DNA from 4 places in the Pelotomaculum sp. PtaB.Bin117 genome. Region 2 is predicted to be linked to each of the others. Evidence: riboswitches for the same ligand, from Rfam matches in the RefSeq annotation. Region 2 holds a riboswitch; each other region holds the start of a gene.
The links. A riboswitch is a leader RNA that binds a small molecule or an ion and turns the genes downstream of it on or off. The one in region 2 is predicted to bind cyclic di-AMP.

Region 1 (5,879 bases), on a different contig from region 2:
TTGCCTTTTGAGGATTCAGTCTTGGTATTGTTCTTGGAGCCTGTTCCCATCAAACCCGCCAGCATGTTCATCAGGTTGCCCAAGTCCATATTCTGCCCGCCGAGGGCGCTCAGCAAACTCATCAGCATGGCCGGGTTGAATCCCTGGCCGCCGCTGCCGCCCTGACCGCCCAGCAAACTTGTCAGCATACCCGCCAGATCGTTCGGAGACGGGTTCCCTCCAGTGGCGCTGACCGGCGCCGGCGCTGGTACTGTCGTCGGCGCTGTTACCGGAGATTGTATGTATCCGCTGGAACTGCCGTGATAACGCTTTCCAATCAGATTCAAGATACTGGTAAGGTTGACCGAACACATGTAGATCAACATTGTTTCCTGGTCCATTCCATACTTTGACTGCAGCTCCAGCACCCTTGCGACAGCCTCTTCCAACACGGCGGTTCCTTTGACATCTTCAGCCAATCAACTCACCTCCCCGGAGAAAATTTTCCATCATGTTAAAACAATCCGGGTATACTGGGAAGCTCCATCCCGCCGGTCAACTTGGAGATTTCATTTTTTAACAGATTTTTTGATTCGGCGACAGCTTTGTTGAACGCGTTCGCCACCATGCCTTCCAGCGCCTTGGCATTACCCGGTTTCAACGCGCCCGGGCTGAATTTGATTCCCAGCACTTGTTGCTGGCCGTTCATCACAATGCTGAACATTCCTTCACCTTCGCTGATTTCCACGGTTTTGTTTTTCAGCTCCTGCTGCAGCTTTTGCATCTCAGCAACGATCGCGCCCATATTATTCATCATCCGGTTGTTTTCCCCTTTCCCTTCACAGCCTTATGGCCGCAATGACTCATTATTAAATATATTCGCCCCGCGCTAAAAAAGTTTATAAAAGGCAAAAAAAAAGCTGTTTCACAACAGCTTTCTTTTTTTATTCATGGCCTAACCGCGCTTGCGCATGCATTCCAGCACAACATCGTCAATTTTGACGGTATTGGTGTTGCCCGTGCCGGGCATGAAGTTGAAGCGGACCATGATTGAATCAACACTTTCGTCTGTCACCGGCGTGGCGAACTGAACCTGGGTGTAGGAGTTATCCGGTATGCCGGTGCTGCTTAGCGTTTGCGTGCCGATACCGATCTGAGTGCCGTATTGATCATAAAATACTACTTCAGCGGTTAAGGAGAAATCGCTGGTCGCACCCAGGACATCTTCCCTGACCCAGAAGGTGAGGCGGTACTGGCGGTCGCCGACAATTTTCTTGTGGATCATCTGGAACAGCGCCCCGGGCAACTGGGTATTCAATAACCCGATTTCCGCCGCAAACGACCCGGAATGAGCCGTACTGCACTGGGATACATTGCTCGCGCCCCAAAAGACCGGGGCGTAAGGGCTGGCCCAGGCCTCGAGACCGCCGTCCCTGAGCAGGTTGCCGACGGGAGACTCATCCGGGGACGGGCAGGTCTGCACAAAGATCTTACGGTCTTCCGACACCCTGGCGGTAGCCTGAATGACAGCAGTCTCGTGGATCCGGCAGGCACGGTGCAGTTCCCAGTTCATATCCACATCAACATGACGGAACTGGATAAAAACATCATGTTTATGGCGAATCAGCACGGGTTCATCCAGTTCAACCAACTTGGAAAACGACAGTTCTTCGGCTGTATGCTTGACTTCATTATTTTTATTTACGTAAAAGATTTGTTTGTGTAAAATACCGTTTACAATAATTTTCTTAAGGAACAAATCCCTGTGCGGATGGTGACTGTCGTGATGCACCAGAACGTATTCGTCGTGCTTGCCGTACTTGCCGTGCTTACCATCATGGTAGCCGTCATAGTCATGATAGCCATGGCCATGATGGGCCTCGTCAACAAATACCGGCGTGGCGGTCAGATCGCGGACAGAAGCTCTGATTTTGTCGACCTTGATCGCCAGTTCGGGTAAGGTTAACACATTGTCAATCACCGCTTCCACATCTACAGACTCGATAACCAGCGGCACTCTTATTTCAATACATTTGACCGGCTGGACTTCCGTGTAATAGTATTGTTCGGGCATTTTTTAGACCTCCTTAATAATTTTTAATCAACCCATTGCTTCGCATGGAATCTTAATCACCTGTCCGACGCTGATGACATCCGGGTTGGTAATCTCGGGGTTTTCGGCCAGGATCAGGGCGACTGTCGTTCCATGCGCCGCGGCAATGGTAGTGAGCGTGTCACCCGCCCGAACCGTATAATCGGTCGGAACACAGGTGGTAGGCGTGGGAGTCGGTGTGACCGCGGGCACATAAACATTCAGCTGGGCTAAATCGGTCACCGTGGCTTTGACTTTCAAAACAGCTTCGGTGTGCAAATCCGCGCATTGCAATTGCTGATCCACGTTGACATATTCCGGACTGACCTTAACCTTGACCCTCATATCAGGCTCGGCGTCGGGCACTACCACAAATGTGCGGAAATTCAAACGCTGATGCAGCGCGTGGACAGCCTGGTCGGGCTTGGTGCTGACGTAAACCACTTCCACATCGGCGTGACCCCTGATCAGGACCTTGCCATTGAGAATATTTACTTCCGTTACTTTTATATTGTCTACCCGTGACTCCAACACCTTCATGACATCAGGTTTGGACTGGGGAACCTCAGTGGTTTCTCTCAGAACCACCTGAGTTTCTCCGGAGCCGATTTCCCGGTCGATCTTCAGCTTTACCCTGTCGTAGTCTCCCTCATTTTTCAACTCGGTGGGAACATTTTCAAGCGTCCTGGTTTCGGAAACAAAGACAATCAGTTTGACAATGATATCAGCTGAAAGCTTCGGGCAAGTTACCGGCGCGATATCGGCGTTTTCCACTTCCGCCCGCACATGGACGTTCATTCCCTGCTGGGCTTCGGGAACCTCCACGAAGTCACTGAACTTGATGATACGGTGCAGGTCATGAACGGATTGCCCGGGAGTCATGGACACATACAAAACCTGAAGCTCTACTTCACCGTCCACAATCACTTTGCCGGCAAGGACCCGCTTATCTGTAATTTCCACTTCCGCCTTGATATTCAGGATCTTTTCCACGTCCGGCTTTTCTTCCGGCACTTCGAACGCATCGCTGATAATAACCTGCTTGGTTTCTTTGTCGCCAATCATGTGTTCAACAGTGAGGTCCTGGGTTTCCAGAGCTTCATTCCCGGCCGGGGTTGTTGTAAGCACTTCCATTTCTTCAACATCCATTATTTTTGCAAAAGTGCTGAGCACAGCCGCCACATCAAATTTACATGCGCTGTCTTTACTTGGAGTCAGACTCACATCCTCCACAGTAAAATCGACAACGTAATCCATCCCGGGCTCGGCGCCAGGCACATCGACAAAGGTCGTAAAATTGACATCACCATGCAATGAGTGAACTGATTGATCAGGTTCAAAGGCGACGTACATCACTTGCAAAGTCAGGGTCCCATTAATGATGGCTTTGTCCGGAACGATGCTGACGTCTCTAACTTTGGCAGTTGTTTCTTTTGATAAAATCTTTTCCACACTCGGCTTGGTGTCAGGAATTTCAATCCGACCTTTTACCACGGTCTGAACTCTATTTTCACCCTGGACCAAATTAACCTTAAGGCGTTCGGTTCCAGCCATGATGGTTTCCTCCTTTCAAAATTTTTCTGTACTAATATATGTGAGAAACATACGAAAATGTGCAATAAAGGTAGTCAGCATGCAAAAAACGAAAAAAAAAGAGGACCTGGGTCCTCTACCTTATTTTACTAATATTTTTTTCGCCTTTATTGTTAACTTTTTATGCTCATTTTGCCGTCAATCAACCGGTGAACATCTGCACGAACATTTTCCCGTACGGACCGCCGCTGACGACGCCAATGCCCACTTTGGTATAATTTGCATTTAGTATGTTCGCCCGGTGTCCCGACGAGTTCATCAGGTTGGTGTGCGCGCTGCCAACAGTTGAAGCTCCGGCCAGGTTCTCCCCGGCGTAGCGGTACTGCACGCCGGCCGATTTCATCATATCGAAGGGAGAGCCGTATGTCGGCGATGTATGACTGAAGTAATTTTTATCAATCATATCCTGCGCCTTCATTCTGGCCAGCTTTACCAAGGCCGGGTCCATTTGCAGGGGCTGCAGGCCTGCTTTGCTCCGTTCCTGGTTCACCAGATCGAGCATCTGCTGCTCGTCGGCATTTAACCCGTTAACGGGTTGTGGTTCCGGTGCCGGTGTTGGAGCCGGTTCCGGTGTTGGTGTCGGTGTCGGTGTGGGTGCCGGTGTCGGTGTGGGTGCCGGTGCCGGTGTGGGTGCCGGTGCCGGTGTCGGAGTAGTCACTTTCTGACCGCCGGCAAACAACAAAACGACAATTTTATTGTTGTTTTTCATGATTATTCCAACGCCGATCCGGTCATAAGATGAACTGAGAATGGTCGACCGGCTGCTGGCGGCACATATTCCCTTAAACGCCGCGTTAACTGTGCAAGCCTTGGCCAGGACTTCCCTGGCGCGGCTATATTGCACACCACCCATTTTTAGCATGTCATTGGGAGAGCCGTAAGTAGACGAGTTATGCCCGAAATAACAGTTGGAAGCGATATCCTGGGCCTTAATCCTGGCCAGATTTGACAGGACAGGGTCAACAGTCAGCGAAGCTTTGCCAGCGTCATGACGCGCCTGATCAATCAGGTCAGCCATCGACTGTTCATCAGCCGTAGCTGCAAGGCTGGCGTCAGCCGTTGCCGGGGCCGCCGCTCCCATTGAGAGTACCAACGCGAAAATAAACAAGGTAACAACCAAACCTAACGTCAGGTTCCTGGAACGCCGCATAAATTTACTCCTTTCTTTTGAGCCTCCGGGGTTAGCTGACGGGTTCGGTAAAAGACAAAACCCTACCCATTCGAGTCATGAGATACAAGACATGACATATCACATGGAAATGCCCTATGTCTGGGTCTTGCTGATGACTTTACCGGGATTCACCCCATAAACCGGTTCCCCCGTACCCGGATATTTTCCGGGATTCGGCCGCTTGTATTTAATTGGCTTTGCCTTAACGTCTGACGTCTGACGTCCGCCAAAAGACGGCTGTTTAAAGAAGCATTCATAAAAGGGCTTGTACAAGTTTAATATACCGGCGAATGGGGTCTCATGGCAAAACGGGTAATTTAAGAACATCCATCGTAATGTTAACTTTTTTGGGATTATCCTGCGGCGTTGTCAGATGGCCTCCAAATTAGGGTCCATTGTCAAGATGCGGCAAAAATTTAACAAATAAAGGCCGGGCTTCCCGGCCAAAATTGAGGCTAACGACAGTTGTCAAGATCCCTGGCGACTACATGAGCGTCTATGAATAACAGTTTAAACAAGGTTTCCGCTTCCCTGGCCGCGCATCCGGAAAGGAGAATTCTTACTTGACCGCCTTCGATAAGTTTCCGGATGGCCTGGTAGGCTCTGCCGTGCGGCGGACCGGCGCCGGGGGGCTCCTCGGCCCCGGTCCCTTCACTAAGTCTCAGTGCCGCTAGAAATCCATTATTATAGCCTAACGAGCTTCCCTCGGTATATCCTTTTTCAAACCCTGACTCAAAACCCAGGTTGTAACCTAAATGATAACCAAAATCCTTGCTGGTATGGTATGATTCCTGCCGACCACGGGTCCAAAACTGTTCATTTTTCCCGCTTTTTTCTTCGCCCATGGCTCCTGCCCTTTCACTAATTTTCCCTTAATATGTACCCACGGCGTTAGGGGCGTAAAACACCGCCCCCAGACCTTCAGTAAGAACCAGACATTCCAGCCCATCCACACCTTCCACAAAACAAGTCAAGATAAATAACTTTTTTTTCAAACCTTTGCGAAACCGTTTCACGATCAACTCATCAAGGTTGCTCAAGGTG
Region 2 (5,879 bases):
ACAGGCGCCAAGATAAAACTGAAATTTTGGCCGCTGTAAACCGCGACGAAGGCCGTCGCGCCGCCGGGCGGGTGAAGTGTGCCGGTCAGGGTCATTAAGGCCATGGCCAAAACCACTGCCAGGGTGATTGCCCACCAGTCGTTGCTTAATAACTGATATACAGAAACACCGGACAACGCGGATATCACATGCCCGCCAACAACGTTGCGCGGTTGTGCCATGGATACATGACAAGCCGTATTCAGCAGGATCACTGAAGCCCCGAAAGACGGAATCATTAACGGCACTCCATGATGAGTGCTGATCAATGTAATGAAACCCATACTTAAAAAGCAACCCAGGGACGAAAGGGCAAGCTCTCTCCAATGCACATGGCTGGCATGCAATTGACAATAGCCTTTTTGGCAGCGCATTTTGCCAAAGTATAACTGTAAGGATTTGGCGATGATATGAACGGCTTCTTTCTCTTGATTTGCTGTTTTACCGGGCACAAGACACCTCCGGAGTGGTTCCTGCTAAATTCTCACTAATTATAATATATTAATATATAGCCAGCAAGTTGAGTTGGATTCCGTAATTTAATAACATTACTTTATTGCAGGGAGTGCATCCATATGAGATTCGCTCGCGGAAATAAAGATATCCACCGGCTCACCTTCTTCAATTCTTTGTGCCAGGGTACCTGAAGCGCCAAATTCGTAGCGAATATTTATATTGGGGTGTTTTTGTGTGTAAATGTTTCTCAATTCTTCCATAGCATTTGCAGGCTTATCGCTGCCGAAACTGTCAGACTCCCCCGACCCTGACTTATCTTTTCGGGGATATTGATTATATGACCGGGGAAAATCATATTTGAATCCTTTATTTGAGGGTTGGCAGACAAAAGTGTATTAATTGAGATACCATTTTTGGGGCAATGGCATACAAGGTATATTATGATTATTCTGATCCATATGCTACCAAAGATGTTGATTAAGTAATGCATTATTAAACCAGGCAAGAAGAAAAATGCGATATGTTAATCTGCGTGACAAAGTGTTTTCCAAGTCACCAAAAAGACAAGGAAAATAGCTTTTCCTTGTCTTTTTGGTGGGCCATTAGGGACTCGAACCCCAAACCTGACGATTACCTATTGCCTGAATCAATGGGACAACCTGAAAAACTTTCTGCGGCCGACTGGAGATAGACAATAATCGGGCGGAACGCTCGATCAAGCCCTTTGTGATCGGTCGCAAAAACTTCCTAGTTCTGAAATACTCCTAGGGGCGCTAAATGTAGTGCGATTATTTACAGCATTATCAAAACAGCCAAAGAGAATAATCTTAAACCATTTACACGGAATTATTTATAGTCCCTGCCGCTCCCGGAAGCTATCCTCCGGAAGCAGCATACTAAGACGTTGCAAAGCGCTTAAGACTGTTTCAACCACCCGTCAACCATATCTTGATTATCTTTGATCCATTTTTTTGCAGCAGCCTCAGGTTCCATTCCCTCATTGATCAGGCCTTCCAGACTGCCGATCTGCGCATCGGTCATTTTAAATTTCTTCAACATCGCGGCAACTTCTGCTTGCTCTGAGCTGAAATCTTTATTGGCCAGGGTATGGATTTCTTCAGCCGCACCATATTCCTTTTTGGGATCGTCCAGATACTTGAGATCATATTTAGCGAACATCCAGTGCGGGCTCCATCCTGTGATGGCGATCCAGTCATTCTTACCGTAAGCTCTATCCATTGCCGCCATCATCGCCGGCTCACTGCCTTGCACCACTTCAAAGCCAAGAGCATATGCCTCATTCGCCCGGGCAGATGCTTTCATAATTCCGGCGCCGGGATCGATACCGATAATCTGATTGCCGAACTTGTTTCCTTCATCCTTCAGTTGAGCAAGTGAATCAATGGTGACATAGTTTGGGATAACAATACCGATTTTGGCTTCGCCCTGATACCAAATGCCGTAGTCTTCCAAACTATCCTTATACTCATTCCAATAACTTTCATGGGTAATCGGCAGCCAGGCATCCATAAAAACATCAATGTCCCCCTTGCTCAACCCGACAAAGAGCGGTGCAACATCCAGTTGGGTAAGTTCGACCTGATAGCCTTTATCCTCCAGAATCGTCTTCCAAAGGTTGCTTACAGCAACGCACTCGGCCCAATTGACATAACCGATTTTGACCGTTCCTTTATCACCTGAACAACCGGTCATCATAAAGACCGCCAAGACAAGGCTCAACCCCAAAGCCAATAATCTGTGCCACCTTTTGAAATTTTTTATCATTTTTGTTTTCCTCCGTTTTCTTTGTATCTCATCATGACTCTTCTATGTTTATTCTCTATAGATTTTAGTGACTGTTTTAGACGGTCATCTAATCGTTGCCATGCCCTTTTAGCTTTTACATCTCTTTTTTGGCTCACCCGTTTTACGGAACGTCCGACTCCCTGGGACAGCCTGTCTAGGATAATCGCCATAATTACCACAGCAACCCCGTATTCAAAGCCCATTCCGATCTTCAGTTGTCCGATGGCTTCCAGGACACCGGCGCCAAGTCCACCGGCGCCGATCATCGCGGCAATAACCACCATCGATAAGGAAAGCATCATCGTCTGGTTGACGCCGGCCATTATGGTCGGCAGAGCCACAGGGAATTGAATTTTCCATAAGAGTTGTCTGGGGGTAGAGCCGAAAGCTGAGCCAACCTCCACCAGTTCCACAGGAACCTGGCGGATACCGAGGTCGGTAAGCCGGATGACCGGCGGCATGGCAAAAATAACTGTGGCAAATACCGCCGGTACCTTACCGATACCGAAAAACAACAGGGCCGGGATAAGATAGACGAATGAAGGCATTGTTTGCATAACGTCTAAAACAGGGGATATGACATAATGGAACCGGTTGTTTCTTCCAGCTAGAATCCCCAGCGGCAACCCGATAACAATGGAAACAAGTGCCGATATAATCACTAAAATCAGCGTATCCAGGAAAGGAAGCCATAGTCCTAAATTATAGATAAAAAACAAGCCAATGACCGTTCCAATGGCCAGTTTCCATCCACTGGCCCGCCAAGCCAGAACCGCGAAGATAATAATGATTGTCCACCAGGGTACGACCATCAGCAAATCCCGAAACCCGGCTATCCCGCTGTTAAAAGCGTCGGAAAAAGCGTCCACGCTGTCGCCGAAATTTATTTGCAGCCACCTGACGCCCTGATCGATGCTCTCTGCCAGAGGAAACTTAGATATTGTCTCCACCCCTCTTATTCGAAGCAATCGCTGCAAGGACAGAGCCCCGAACGATGATTCCAATCAATTTATTTTCCTGGTTCACCACAGCCACCGGCAGTTTGCTCTCGGCAAGCACACTCAGCGTATCCTGAATAGGGACAGTCTCCAGTGCCACCGAACCCTGAGCAAGTTCGATTTCATCCAGACTCGATTTTCCGGCACTCCTGGCATCAACCGCGATATCGGCCGTAATAAGCCCTTTATAGTGCCTCTCCTTATCTACCACAAAGACACTGGACAATCCATGCTCCTTCATGATCCTTAAAGCAACACCGGGACCATCACGCAAGGTAATAAGCGGCTGCGGTTTCTTCATCACATCGCCGGCAGTCAAAATTTTACACCGTTCCACACCCCGGAAAAACTTGGCTACATAATCGTCGGCCGGATTAGTGGTAATCTCTTCCGGGGTTCCAACCTGCACCAGGGCGCCATCCCTTAAGAAAGCGATTTTGTCTCCTAGTTTCAAGGCCTCGTTTAAATCGTGGGTGATAAAAACAATGGTCTTGTTCATTTTTTGTTGGAGACTTATCAGTTCATCCTGCATTTCTTCCCGGATCAAAGGATCAAGTGCGCTGAAAGCTTCATCCATCAGGAGAATATCAGCGTCACTGGTCAACGCCCTGGCCAGCCCGACCCGCTGTTTCATTCCCCCGCTGAGTTGGGCTGGATATTTATCTTCCCAGCCCTTCAGACCGACGAGATCTAACATTTTAAGCGCTATGGCTTCCCTGTCTTTTTTGACAATCCCCTGAACTTCCAACCCGTATACCGTATTATGCAAAACGGTACGGTGAGGAAGCAAAGCAAACTGCTGGAAAACCATAGCGGTCTTTTCCTGACGGACCTTACGCAGCTCCCTCTCTTTTAACTTGGTGATATCAATACCGTCGATCACGATAGAGCCGGAACTTGGTTCAATCAGTCTGTTCAGACAGCGCAGTATCGTCGATTTTCCGCTTCCGGAAAGGCCCATCACCACAAAAATCTCGCCTTGCCTGACGGTAAAACTCACTTGATTAATTCCAACTGTCTGCCCTATTTCTCGGAATATTTCATCTTTACTTTTTCCCTGCGCCAACAAATTCAAAGCTTTTTGAGGGTGGAGATCAAAAATTTTTATTAAATTAGTTACAATAATCTTCTCGGAAATTTGATTCATATTTCCACCACATTTATACTTTTGTTTTTAAATATTTTAGTCCTTCTTTATTTACGGGCTACCGAATACCTGAACAGGAGTACCTTCCACAATCCGTCCTTTATCAATAAAAATGAACCTATCCGCAACCTCCCTGGCAAATCCCATCTCATGCATCAAGATTCATAGAATTATGCCCCCATCGGCTGCACGAAAGCCATCACATTTGCTTGTCTCGGGGTTAGCGGATGTCGGCTTCAAAGTATTCCTCACTGCCAGCACCTTGACAAATACCGCTGTCGTTAAATTAAATATCACCTCCACTCGCCGATCTTCTCCATCAAACAAAATAACCACAGAGAAGTTTCTGTGGTCCGCGAAAAATGCTTAATCTAAATAAAGGTGCGATCAAGCATGTTAATCACCTTCTCTTCCAACGCTTACGAGATTAGCTGACGGATTCGGGTCGAAAGGATTAACCCTACCGGAGAAATTTCTCCGAATTCACCCCATTGTTGGGTTTCCCGTTCCTTACGGATTCAGCGAGTTTATTTATTCATTTATAACCGATACTCAGCAAAACACAAGCTTTCTTTTGTTGCTTTCTTATTTGCTGTACTTTTTAAATAAGTCATCCAGGGCTTCCCGTAACAGAAAAGCTTCTGTTTTTTCCATCTCCTTGGCTAATTCGGAAAGCCGGTCAATCTGGGTTTTTGTAAAGTAACTGGATTTTAGAACCATGCTCTCTACTTCGGAAAGGCAAACTTTATTCTTCCCTAATTTTTTTGCCCTGAACAAGGCGCTGTCCGCCACCCGTAAAAGTTCAATGGCATTTTTGGCGTCCCTTGGCCAAGATGCGATACCGCAACTGATGGTAACGTAGATATCATCCTGTATTTCTCCGTCAGAAAAGCCGAACGTATTATCGGATAAATATCTTCTGATTTCCTCCATCTCCATCAGGCTTCGTTCGGCACCTTTACCAACAAGCAGAATCATAAATTCGTCGCCTTGCCTTGTGCTCAAATCATTTTCGGAAAGATTATTCATAAATATCGAAACAAGTTTATCTATGATTTCATCACCAATTTTTGGGGAATAGGTATTGTTTATATTTTCTAAATTATCGATGTCCGCGACAACGATACTGAAAGGACCTTCCCTATTGTAAATCATCTCTTCAACTTTTTTTATTAGTAATTGCCTTGTTGTTAGTCTGCTTACCATAGCTGAATCAAATCTCCTTATTGAGTTATTATATTAAACATGCATATATATGTCAATACATATATGTTGACATATATATGTTACGCCTTTTTTGCCAAAAGGAGAATTTTAGTAACAGTAATATATTACTCGATACCAATAGCGTTTCAGGGTGAACTTCAAGTAGATGTGCCACTATGCCAATATTTAACATTGGTTTGTCGTCATCCCATGTAGGCAGGGCAGGC
Region 3 (5,879 bases), on a different contig from region 2:
TAGACGGTAATTCTCCGGTTGTACGGTGAAATTAAAATATGGCATTTAAAATAGTGACCTTCTATTATCTCCCATTGATCCGGCTGCACCTGTTCATGCGCTTTTAGGCTATCTGCCATGAGGATCACCCTTAAGTCCGAAAAAGCGTGCCCTGCGAATGTTTCCTTCCGGTATCAGACTGATAGTCCGGTTGTTCGGGTCTACCAGCTTTTGCAGGCCGACCGGTTTATGCTTGACATTGCCGTCCTTGCACAGAGAACAAGCTTTGGAACAGGTTGAGCCGGAGTATGCCGGTTCTTCATAGACACAGATCACTCCTTCATAGTTGCGCAGGATTGTTTTCGTTCCTGTCATAGACAGCTGATAATTCGGCAAAACCGGAATCTTGCCCCCGCCTCCCGGCGCGTCGACCACGTAAGTAGGCACGGCGAAACCGGAAGTGTGCCCGATCAGCGCCTCCATGATTTCTATCCCCTTGGCTATGGGGGTGCGGAAGTGCTCAATGCCCCGGGATAGATCGCACTGGTAGAGATAGTACGGGCGCACACGGTTTTGCACGAGAAGATGCGACAGCTTTTTCATTACCTCTGAACAGTCGTTGATTCCTTTTAAAAGGACTGTCTGATTTCCCAGGGGAATACCGGCGTCAGCCAGTTTCGCCAGGGCCTGGGTGGATTCCGGCGTAAATTCGCGGGGATGGTTGAAATGAGTGTTTATCCAAATGGGGTGATATTTCTTGAGCATCTTCACAAGCTCGTTGGTGATCCGTTGCGGCAGCACCACCGGAGTGCGGGTGCCGATGCGAATTACCTGCACATGGGGGATTGCCCTGACTTTGGCGATGATTTTCTCTAGATGGGCGCAGGACAGAACAAAGGGATCTCCTCCCGACAGCAGGACATCGCGTATTTCAGGGCGGGATTTGATGTACTCAATGCCCCGGTCAATGTCAACCTCGCTGACCCGTCTGTTTTGATCGCCCACTTTGCGCTTGCGGGTGCAGTGCCGGCAGTACATGGCACACTCATTAGTAATCAAAAGAAGCACCCGGTCCGGGTAGCGGTGGGTCAATCCCGGCACGGGAGAGTCGGCGTCTTCATATAGGGGGTCGTCCATGTCGCCGCATCCATTAACTAGCTCCTGCAGATTTGGCATGCACTGCAGGCGGATGGGACATCTGGGATCTTCTTTATTGATTAATGAAGCGTAATACGGAGTAATAGACATGGGAAATACTTCGCATGCCTCTTGGATATTCAGTTCTTCGTCATGGTTCAGGTCAAAACATTTTACGAGCTCCTTTACTGAGTGAATCCGTTGCTGCATTTGCCAGCGCCAGTCTGACCAGTCCGCGTTGTTTTGGGTTCTTATAGGCAAAATATTGGTCTTCAATGCCGCACCTCCTAGTTTTCTTCTTCAATAGTAACCGGTTCTGTTGGAAAAACGTATTTTAGGAAGAATAATTAGGAAGTTAATAAAAATAAAATTGGCCGGGAATGCCCAGCCAATAAAATGCTGTCCATTCTTCCCTGTACGCCTGCGAGGTTAGCTGACGGGTTTGGGCCAAGGGCAGCCCTACCGGCCATGGCCGGATTCACCCCTAAAAATTGGTTTCCCCGTTCTTCTCCTTGGAGAAGATTCGGCGTTAACAGAACGGTTTATAATATTTACAATTATTGCTATAATAAAATTATAGCTTATTATTATCATAGAGGTCAAGCAGCTTGCGAGGTTGATAATGCCTGAATTCTGCTGCAGAATGCCTGTCATGACAACATATTCGGGCTATAACGCAATGGACGGCTTATATTTCATTAAGCGCTTTGCGCACTTGTCCGATCAAGCGCACATAGTCCAATGGTTTTGTTACAATCTGGAAGACATTCGCTTCTATAAAATGTTCATGGAAATGTTCATCTTCAGCAATGGCGAAAGTTTTCGCCTGAGGCCATGTCCGGCTGATTATCTCAATATTTTGGGGTTCGGAAATAATTTTATCCGCTATTAAGACTGCCGGACAGTAGCGCTCTTTCAACAGCAGCGCTTCACTCAAATCAGCGGCTGAAATAACGCTGAAGCCGGCGGTACGGAGCGCCTGTTCGGACGGATAGCGTAAAAGGTTGTCCGCCACGGTAACCAGCACATCAATATCGGTTGTTTTTCCATCCTGCCTGGCGTAAAACGGAAGCGTCACCTGGCAAATCGCCCCGCCGCCGGGAGCGTTTTCAATAGTTATATTGCCTCCGTGATTGTGCACAATCGCCTGAGCCACGGGCAGCCCCAGTCCCGTGCCGCGCTCTTTGGTGGTAAAAAACGGCTTGAATAAATTTCCTGAGACCTTGGCGGACAAGCCCGGCCCGTTATCCTTAATTGTTAATATTACATTGTTTCCGGATTTGGATAAGTTTAACAAAACACGACCCCGCCGCCCCGCCGCGTCTAAGGCGTTGCGGACTAAGTTCAGCACCGCCTGGGTAAACTGGCCGGGGTCCGCGTTGATCATGGGGATTTCTTCTGTTTTAATAAAAATATCTGCCTCGTAATTGTTTGCCTCACTCTTTAGCAAAGGCGTTATTTCCTGCAGGAAAGCCGCCAGGTCCAAGGGCTCGGTTGTCATCTCGGCGGGTCTCCCGAGAAGCAGAAACTCGTTTAAGAGGTTAGTAACCCGGTCAATTTCCCGCAGGATAAGGTCGGCGTATCCTTTTACCTGTTCCGGTTTTTCTTTTCTGCCGATTAATTGGAGCATTCCTTTAGCCGCGCCCAGGGGATTCCTCAGTTCGTGGGCCAGGGATCCCGCCAGGGCGGCTGTTACGGCCAGCCGTTCCGCTCTCCGCGCGGCCTCCTGCCAGTTGTGATGATCAGTTCTGTCATCGACTAAAACGAGCCACCCGGCAATCTGCTCATCATCAAGGAGGGGGCTGACCTGCCAGTTCACCCACCGCAATTCCTGTTTTTGGATTAAATTGTCCATGTGTCCGCTCACACGGCGGCTTGTCTTCTCTTGAATACAGGCGGACCAAGGCCCCGGCGCGGCGTCAGCCGGCTCCCCGATTAAGTTTGGCGCTTTTCCTTCCAGGAGAAGTTCCGCGGCGTGGTTGACATAGGTGATAATGCCGTCTTTGCTGACCAGCACGACGGCGCTTCCAACAGCGCCAAGAATCATTGGCAGCTGCTTGTGCAACAATTTGAAAAGGTGGTCTATCTCTAAAACCAAAGTGCATTCCTGGGCCATCAAATTTAGCAAGTCTTGCGTTTGTTTGCCGTCGGCCGGGGCGAAAACACCCAGCCGGACCCGGTTTTCGCCATTGCTTATTTCTGCTGTGTCCGCGTGGCCGGCATGACTGGCGATGTGGTTTTTGACCCTTTGTTCATCCCCTTTAATGAGCAGGCCGCCGGAAACTTCCGCGGTGCCGTATTCTATCCAACTGCCCTGGGCGTCCGACAGGATGATCAAGGCGCTCAGGATGAGGTCGAATACTTGCGCCAATATGTTCTCCTCGCCGTTGAAAAGCGACAGGACGATGTTTTTTACCTGGCGCAGGGCGGAAAGCTGCAGGGACAGTCTGCCGCCCTCAAATCCTTCATTTAACGCGTGCCGGAAACTCGTTAAAAGTTTTTGAGCCAGCACGGCCCGTTCCAGCAAGGTAGGATGCGCCGCCTTTTTGCAGCATGTTAATTCCCCGGCGACCACGTAGAGATTGCCGTGACAGGGATCTCCGCCGAGTGGCGCGACGACGAGTTTTGCACCATTTATATCTAATTCAACAATTTCATTTTGTGACTTAATTGAGATAATGATATCCGGCAAATTGATGTCGGCGATTGGAGTCCGGCAGGCCGGGCAGTATGGCGGGTGATGGAATGATCGGGAAAAATCATTTCCATATTGAATAATTAAGGTGAGGTTTAACTGCAGTCCCGCCGCCGTGCTTTCCAGAAAGCTGGTCCAGCGTTTTGATTCCCAATATTTTTTGACCCTGGCTAAACTGCCCATGCAATAATTGTCCTCCTCGTTTTTGTCCAAAATGCTTATTCCTGTCGAAACTCTTTCCGGCACTTAAGACTCACCAGCATATACCTTGAGCTGTTCTGTCAACTGGCTGGCGATCTGAATACCAACCAGGCGTCCAAGTGTGGCGACAATGGACATTAAAAAGAAGTGGGCAATCTCCTCGGTTTTTTCGGGACTCAGCTGCTCAAGCCGTACTAAAGAAATACCTTCTTCTGAAAATTCTATCAAGGCGGCTTCCTCATATTGCTGCCTGGTTTTCCACCGGGCATGTTCCAAAACCAGGAGCATCGCGTGAATGCCGATCGCCTGGGTGACAGACTGAAATATTTCCATGGTCATTTCTTTATATCTATGCATAATTTAATACCTCCAAGACGCCAAAACAACATTGTTTTCGACATGTTTTTCTTATATCCTGCCTTGAAGCTTAGATTAAAAAAAATAATAAATATAAACAGCGGCAACAGGTTCCGACAAATTTCTGAAAAGCTGTGTGGTAATATTAATAAAACAGGTATTATTTAATAAATCTTGGAGGGATTGGTATGGCATTGGTGATGATAATGGAAGATGAGCCCAATATTACTCTGGTTCTTGAGATTGCGTTAACTGAAGAAGGCAATGAAGTGATCTCAGTGCCCAACGGTTTGTTGGGACTCGAGCGTTTAAAACAAAAACCTGTGCCTGAAATAATCTTTGTCGATCTGAACATGCCTGTTTTAGGCGGACGGGCTGTGATAGAAAAAATAAATTCCGATCCCAATCTCAGGCAAATACCGGTTGTGATCATTTCAGGCTGTCTGCCGGAGCTGGATAATATGCCGCCGCGCGGGAGTTATAAAGCGTTAATCAGCAAGCCTTTCGATTTGGACGAGATTATCGATATGGTAAATGATTTACGCAATGTGTCTTGACTGTCAAACATTTGTTTGCTACAATACCCTTAGAACATATATTCGAGGGGGTATTTAAATGTCCGCGTATACATACAGCCAGCGCGCTGCTGAAAGCATGGTCGAAGGTAATAGTCTCTTTAGCGTGCGCTGTCGTAAAAAGTTGAAGTACCTTATTCGCAGACATTTCTTAAAGAATGAGTTCCTTTACGGCACTATTTTATGGTTTCTGATTATTTTTACCTTGACGCAAGCTTATCTGTGGCGTGTTGGGTATTAGGCCTAGTACCAGCGTAGCTGTCATAGCCCGCAAAGTAATTGTAAATATTTAGGATGTACTTTCAATCAGAAGTTCCTACAAGAATAGGAATCGGAACTTTTTTATTGAATAACACTCTGGTATTCTCAGTAGCAGCTATGAAATGTTCTTTTATATTCATTTAAGTTTCGTATCCAATATAACTTCCGAAACTTGAAATTAAATACACTGGTAGTACAGTAAATAGGTGGTAACTACTTTGCGTCTGATTTAAGCTACTCTGGTATAGGGCCTTGTAACAGGTTGTTTTATATTTTTATGTTTTACAATATAGTTTTTGTTTTTCGTCATAATTAGACATAATTATATAAAATGCTCGCTGAGGAACGTATTGACATACGAGGAATTTATTGATATTATTTTTATATTAGATTATGTTTTAATATATGTGTTTTGTTTATTATATTAGGTTAAAATTTTTTTAATTTATTAAATTGGTTAGGTATGATTTTGGGATTAGAAAAGGGAATAAATAGTAGAATATTTAAAGCTGACCGAAGGACGGAAGCTAAGAATCAAGTTTGTTTGATTTTTATTTCCGTTTTTTTGTTGCAGGAGTCTGTAAAAGTAGTTTGTAGAGGTATTATTTATGTGCGGATGTAGGTGGGGAGGGATCTTGATTAGTTGAAAAATGATGAATTAACTTTTATAACCA
Region 4 (5,879 bases), on a different contig from region 2:
TCCCCGGCAATGCTCCTTAAAATCCGCACCGCGAAATCACTTACCAGGCCGGAAGACTGGGACAGAAGGCTGACAATACAGAGAATACCCAGCGCGACCAAAATAACCCCGGATATTTCGTATTTCAGTTCTTCCTTCAGTTGGCCATGATTTGCCATGATTTGCCCTCCTAAAATAATATTACCATAGGTGCCCCCAAAAGTCCCTGAAATTCATAAAAAAAAGCCCTAAATCATGAAAACAAGGGCCTTTTGAATAAAACAGAATTTTTCTGAGTTTTATACCCCGGCAGTACGCACCAAGGCCAGGGTTATGACCGCAATCCCCACAACAAAACGGTACCATACGAAAACCACGAAGCTGCGCTCAGTCAAATACCTCAGCAAAAAGCCAATTGACATAAAGCCTACCACGGCTGAGGATACTACGCCGGTAATAAAAGCCGCGTTCAAATCCCCGGCCGACAATTCATCCAATTTTGCCACGCCCGCTCCGAAAATAATCGGCGTTGACAACAAAAATGAAAATCTCGCCGCCGTTTCACGGGTCAACCCCCGGAAACGTCCGGCGGTCATGGTTATACCTGAACGGGATACTCCGGGAATAATCGCCAGAGCCTGCAAAAAACCGATAAACAAACTGTCCGCCAGACTGATCCCGTAGAGCTGCTTCCTTCTTGCCGCTTTCCGGTCAACCCAGTATAAAGCAATACCCATGACAATGAGCATTATCCCAATCAGCACAGGATTTCGAAAAACGGTTTCCGCCTGTTTCTCCAGAAAAAAACCGGATAAAGCGCCGGGCACTGTGGCAATTACCAGATACCAGAACAAAGATCCGTCCCTGGTAGGTTTGCGCAGTAAGCCATTGGTGATCAACCTTGCCCAGTCCCTCCAAAAAAAAGCGACCACTGCCACCAAAGTACCCATATGCAGCGCCACATCAAACGAGAGACCGGGATCCTGCCACTTGAAAACCCAGGGCACGAGAACCAAATGCGCAGAACTTGATATGGGAAGAAATTCTCCGAGCCCCTGTACTATCCCCAGCACCAGAGCCTGTAAAACAGTCAATAAAAGCCCCCCCGGTATACGGCCGCCACGGCACACGGCAGTCAGCCGCAAAAAAACACCGTGTACCTTTCATTAAAAGCCGGTTACCAGGGTCATTATAACACAGCATATTTTGTCCGCAAAAACCTTTTTTGGGATTAACAATCAATTAAGCTGCCGGGCTGTAGATTTGTTTTCAAATAATCATAGGGGTTTGTGCTTAAAAGCTTTACTATCCTTTTTTTTCCGTTGCTTGTATTTTCAACCACCATTGAAACACCGTCGTAATTAATTTCCTGGTACTCCGGATATTTTTCCCTGTCAAAACCCTCCAAAACCAATTCCAGCTGCATCGGAGTATATAAAATCATTGTAACGGCGCCTCTCTTTTCGTTTTTTCATCGTTTTCATCAGTCTCGATCATAGCGTTCAGCTTTTTCACAGCGTCACCGATACCCCCCACCTCGTTGATCAGGCCGATATCCACCGCCTCCTTGCCGATTAGCACCGTCCCGATATCTCTGGCCAGTTCCCCGGTGCGGAACATTAATTCACGGAATTTCTCTTCCGTTATGTGCGAATGCTCCGTAACGAACCGCACCACCCGGTCCTGCATCTTATCCAGATACTCATAAGTCTGGGGAACGCCGATTACCAAACCGTTCAGCCGGATCGGGTGTATGGTCATGCTTGCCGTTGGAGCGATAAAACTGTGCGTACATGATACTGCAACTGGCACGCCGATTGAATGTCCACCTCCCAGAACAATAGACACGGACGGTTTGGACATGCTGGCAATAATTTCCGCGATAGCCAGGCCGGCCTCCACATCTCCTCCCACAGTATTCAGCACAATTAAAACACCCTTGACCTCGGGGGCTTGTTCCAAAGCCACCAACTGCGGAATCATATGCTCGTATTTTGTGGTCTTGTTCTGTGGCGGAAGCACCAAATGCCCTTCAATCTGACCTACTATCGTCAGGCAGTGAATGTTGCTCTTTACTTCGGGCATTGGCGTTGAGCCCATTTCCTTAACCGACTCCAGCGCGCCTTTGGTTTGGCCGGCCACTCTCTTGCCAGGCTTCGGCTCCTTTTCAGGCTCGTCCCTTCTTTCAGGCTCCGGCGCGATATCCGGATCGGGCTCAGGCGCACCAGGATCAGCGGGTATTATTTCGGAATCTAGTTTATTACCGGCAATGGTCATTTTTTCACTCCTCCCAATACTTAGGGATTACTCTAGTTCATCTCTTAGTATGCTTTGGAAAAAGGAAAAGTAACCAACATAAATTCTATAATTTTGGACAAGCGATTACCGCAACTGCAATAGTTCAATAGCCATTGTTATCCCCCCGTTACAATCAGCTTGAATATTTCTTACCTGCAAATATATCACAAAAAGTATATTCATTTAATTACTTCAGACATTTTAGCAGCAGGATATTGTGGAACGCTTTTTATATAGTGGAAAATATAAAAAGGGACTTCGCGTACGCTCGTGAAGTCCCTGCTCTTCTTCCTGGTTCCGTTATATCTAAATAACTTATTAGTTGGTAAATTCCTGCGTGAACATCATTCCATAAGGACCGCCATGGGCAATACCTACCCCTATGTGTTCATAATTGGAATTCAGAATGTTTGCCCTGTGGCCGGATGAGTTCATTAACGCCGTATGGGCCGCTCCGACGGATTGATTTGCCGCGATGTTTTCACCGGCATAGCTAAAAGAGATACCCTGTGATTTCATCATATCAAACGGTGAACCATAAGTTGGCGACTGATGACTGAAGTAATTGTTGTCGATCATATCTTGTGATTTCATACGGGCCACGTTTACCAGTCTCATGTCTACTGTGAGCGGCTGCAAATTAGTTTTTGCCCTTTCTTGATTGACAAGGTTAACCATTTGCTGCTCTTCGGCGGTTAATCCGGATGTGGAAACAGGCGCCGATGCTGCGGGAGCCGGAGTTGTAATCGGAGTCGAATTTGGCCGTGCAGCAGGTGTCGGATTCGGTTTTATTTGTTGAATTGGGTTAGCTTTCTGACTGTATATTTGATTAAAGCCCGGGAAGTTATTGAAGTTATTCATGTAAAAGCCTGTGGCGGCTTCTGCTTTTGGGCTGTTAAACATAAACAACGCCAAAGCGATCGTGAAAGTACATGCTAACAGCTTCGTAATCATTTTTGTGTTTTTAATCATTGACAAAGATATTTCCCCTTTCTTTTTGCGCCTGCGAGGTTAGCTGACGGGTTCGGTAAAAGATACCCTATCCGAAATCAAGTCACGTTTTCCTCCTTTCTTGTGACTATTCCGGGATTCACCCCATTGTGTTTGGTTCCCCCGCTCCCAGTGTGATAAATTTTCTGAGATTTGGCACGAACTATTATTTATTGGACAATCATATCCTTATTAGTACTTTTGTGCAAAACCCCCTTTGCAACGTAGATAAGCATTTATCATAAAGATTATAAGATAACTTAGAAAAAATAATGTAATTTTTGAATCATATAAGCATGGTAAAACATCCCCCGGTTCTTTATTCCAGGCGCTACTTTATGTGACAACAAGAAGAACTATTTAAACAGCCGCTTAATTACAAATTCAATTATCCCAATTGTCATCTCGACATTTTCCCGACACATTCAAGTCGTAAAATAATTACAAAAAACATAGTAATCTTAATTTAGCTAGATTCCATAAACCTCCGCTGCTATAAGTGGGGTTACCCCCGGTAAGCCCGAAGTCTGACGGAAGCTAAACGAGTTCACTCCCTGTTCAGTATTAATTCAGTATTAATGGAGAGGTGGCCTATGCAAACAGTAATGGTTGTGGAAGACGATCGTTCAATAGCCCTGTTGCTCAAAACTTATCTGGAGCATGCCGGTTTTCAGGTACCTGTTGCCTCAAGCGGGGAAGAAGCATTATCTATCTTTCCCGAAGTCAATCCCGCCTTGGTTCTGCTGGATTTGATGCTGCCCGGGAAAGACGGGTGGACTGTGCTGGATGGAATTCGACAAATAAGCAGTTGCCCTGTAATTATGGTGACGGCGCGCGGCGCTGTCGAGGACCGTCTGCATGGGTTCAATCAAGGCGCCGATGATTACATACCAAAGCCTTTTGATCCGGATGAAGTAGTAGCGCGGGTTAAAGCAGTGCTGCGGCGGCCGGTTCATCTGGTTGAGCCTGAACTGGTGCAGTTCGGAACCCTGGTGGTAAATTTTACCTCTCGTGAAGTAACTGTTAAGGGAAAAACGATTTTGCTCGCGCCGCGTCATTGGGAACTTTTAACTTTCCTGGTCCGCCACCCAAACCAGGTGTTCTCCCGGGATCAATTGCTGGACCACGTCTGGGGAATGGATTACGACGGGGGAGACCGTGCCGTGGACGTGTCGATCAAACGCATCCGGCAGTCATTGCAGGAATGGCCGGCGCAGGAAGGGGAGATAGCAACAATACGGGGAAAGGGGTATTTACTGCGTGTCAAGTAAGCAGAACGATTATACAACAAATACCGTATCAATGCTGACCTACTGGACACGCCGCTACGTACTGGTATTGCTGGGTTCTCTCTTGCTCCTCGCAGTGGCCGCGGGAATTTGGATACGAATCAGCACATACGACCACATCTACGACATGCTTGAATTACGCGCCGAGCAATTAGTCGATTTAAACGGCCAAGCGCCGGAAGAAAGCGAATTCTCTAATCGGCTGCGGCAAATGGAAGAGAGGCCGCACGAACCAAAGCATCTCTTTCCAGAAGCAGATATAAAAAAAGACGATTCTTCCAATAGACTGGAAACGGAGGCGGGGCCGCACGAACCAAGGCCGCCCATTCCGGATGTAGTGCACACGGTAGATACAGCGGGAAACATCAAAATAATTAAAAAATACGAAAATGAGGCTATTGATACTTCCGCGTTGTTTGCTGTTCCACCTTCATACCAGAATGTCCTCGCCGGGGAGAATGTCCGCGATCAAGTTAATGTCGCTTCTCAAACCTGGCTGCGTATCGGTGTGCCCGTTTATCAAGACGGAACCATTTGCAAGGCGCTTTATATCAGCATGCCCGTGGATAATCAAATCCGCGGCCCTTATGGTTTATTAGCCCTGCTTACCGGCATTATTACACTGGCCGGCTGGCTCGTACTGTACTTTCTATCCCGGAGGTTAATCCACCCGCTCCGGGAAGTGGCCGCAGCCGCGCAGTCCATAGCTGAAGGCAAGTATGACCCTGTCCTGCCCCAGGAGGTAAAAGAGCGGGAACTGCAGCAATTAATCGAATCATTTCGCTATATGGCCGCTCAGCTGAAACAGCTTGAACAGCTTCGGTCGGTCCTGCTGGCAGGCGTGTCGCACGAACTGCGCACACCCATTACTTCAATCCGGGGGATGATCCAGGCAGTACATAATAAAATAGTAACCGGTGCGAAAGCGGAAGAATTTCTGCAAATTTCCTGGAATGAAGCCAAACGGCTCCAGCAAATGGTTGAAGAACTACTTGATTTTTCTTCGTTTGAAGCAGGCGCGGCACCCATTAAGGGAGAGCCCGTTAATTTATCAAGCCTGATAAGTGAGGTGATCCATCAATTGAGTGTGCTTCCTGAATTCTCCAATATCCGGTTCGACGCAGCCCTGCCGGCTGAACCTGTTTGGCTCAACGGAGACGCGGGAAGGCTCCGCCAAATGTTCCTAAACCTATTCGACAACAGTAAAAAAGCTGCCGCAACTTTGCTCAGAATAACATTTCAGATACATGATCACCGGATCATGGTTGACATTGAAGACAATGGGAAAGGCATTGAAGCAACCGATCAGCCCTTTATCTTTGA

Region 1: linked by a shared signal. The riboswitch ahead of A4E54_RS14620 (CAP domain-containing protein) and the one ahead of A4E54_RS15905 (polar amino acid ABC transporter ATP-binding protein) in region 2 are both predicted to bind cyclic di-AMP.
Region 3: linked by a shared signal. The riboswitch ahead of kamA (lysine 2,3-aminomutase) and the one ahead of A4E54_RS15905 (polar amino acid ABC transporter ATP-binding protein) in region 2 are both predicted to bind cyclic di-AMP.
Region 4: linked by a shared signal. The riboswitch ahead of A4E54_RS01855 (CAP domain-containing protein) and the one ahead of A4E54_RS15905 (polar amino acid ABC transporter ATP-binding protein) in region 2 are both predicted to bind cyclic di-AMP.

What each region holds. Positions count from the first base shown of each region.
Region 1 is NZ_MVQM01000174.1:42,251-48,129, reverse strand. Features, by position in the region: gene A4E54_RS14640 (hypothetical protein) at 1-458, opposite strand, end outside; partial or broken gene A4E54_RS14635 (YbaB/EbfC family nucleoid-associated protein) at 494-805, opposite strand; gene A4E54_RS14630 (SPOCS domain-containing protein) at 935-2,053, opposite strand; gene A4E54_RS14625 (DUF3794 and LysM peptidoglycan-binding domain-containing protein) at 2,081-3,625, opposite strand; gene A4E54_RS14620 (CAP domain-containing protein) at 3,807-4,814, opposite strand; cyclic di-AMP (ydaO/yuaA leader) riboswitch at 4,820-5,024, opposite strand; gene A4E54_RS14615 (hypothetical protein) at 5,291-5,680, opposite strand; gene A4E54_RS14610 (hypothetical protein) at 5,708-5,879, opposite strand, start outside.
Region 2 is NZ_MVQM01000130.1:387-6,265, reverse strand. Features, by position in the region: gene A4E54_RS09185 (HPP family protein) at 1-491, opposite strand, end outside; partial or broken gene A4E54_RS09180 (molybdate ABC transporter substrate-binding protein) at 588-764, opposite strand; partial or broken gene A4E54_RS09175 (IS66 family transposase) at 1,125-1,351, shown strand; gene A4E54_RS09170 (glycine betaine ABC transporter substrate-binding protein) at 1,411-2,280, opposite strand; gene A4E54_RS09165 (ABC transporter permease) at 2,277-3,251, opposite strand; gene A4E54_RS09160 (quaternary amine ABC transporter ATP-binding protein) at 3,235-4,437, opposite strand; partial or broken gene A4E54_RS15905 (polar amino acid ABC transporter ATP-binding protein) at 4,498-4,608, opposite strand; cyclic di-AMP (ydaO/yuaA leader) riboswitch at 4,847-4,980, opposite strand; gene A4E54_RS09155 (GGDEF domain-containing protein) at 5,032-5,652, opposite strand.
Region 3 is NZ_MVQM01000118.1:3,378-9,256, reverse strand. Features, by position in the region: gene ablB (putative beta-lysine N-acetyltransferase) at 1-119, opposite strand, end outside; gene kamA (lysine 2,3-aminomutase) at 109-1,392, opposite strand; cyclic di-AMP (ydaO/yuaA leader) riboswitch at 1,520-1,655, opposite strand; gene A4E54_RS08085 (ATP-binding protein) at 1,805-4,057, opposite strand; gene A4E54_RS08080 (hypothetical protein) at 4,058-4,369, opposite strand; gene A4E54_RS08075 (response regulator) at 4,558-4,926, shown strand; gene A4E54_RS08070 (hypothetical protein) at 4,985-5,185, shown strand; gene A4E54_RS08065 (hypothetical protein) at 5,849-5,879, shown strand, end outside.
Region 4 is NZ_MVQM01000036.1:1,968-7,846, reverse strand. Features, by position in the region: gene A4E54_RS01875 (FtsK/SpoIIIE family DNA translocase) at 1-158, opposite strand, end outside; gene A4E54_RS01870 (undecaprenyl-diphosphate phosphatase) at 279-1,073, opposite strand; gene A4E54_RS01865 (YlzJ-like family protein) at 1,211-1,423, opposite strand; gene A4E54_RS01860 (ATP-dependent Clp protease proteolytic subunit) at 1,420-2,256, opposite strand; gene A4E54_RS01855 (CAP domain-containing protein) at 2,596-3,249, opposite strand; cyclic di-AMP (ydaO/yuaA leader) riboswitch at 3,262-3,436, opposite strand; gene A4E54_RS01850 (response regulator transcription factor) at 3,861-4,538, shown strand; gene A4E54_RS01845 (sensor histidine kinase) at 4,528-5,879, shown strand, end outside.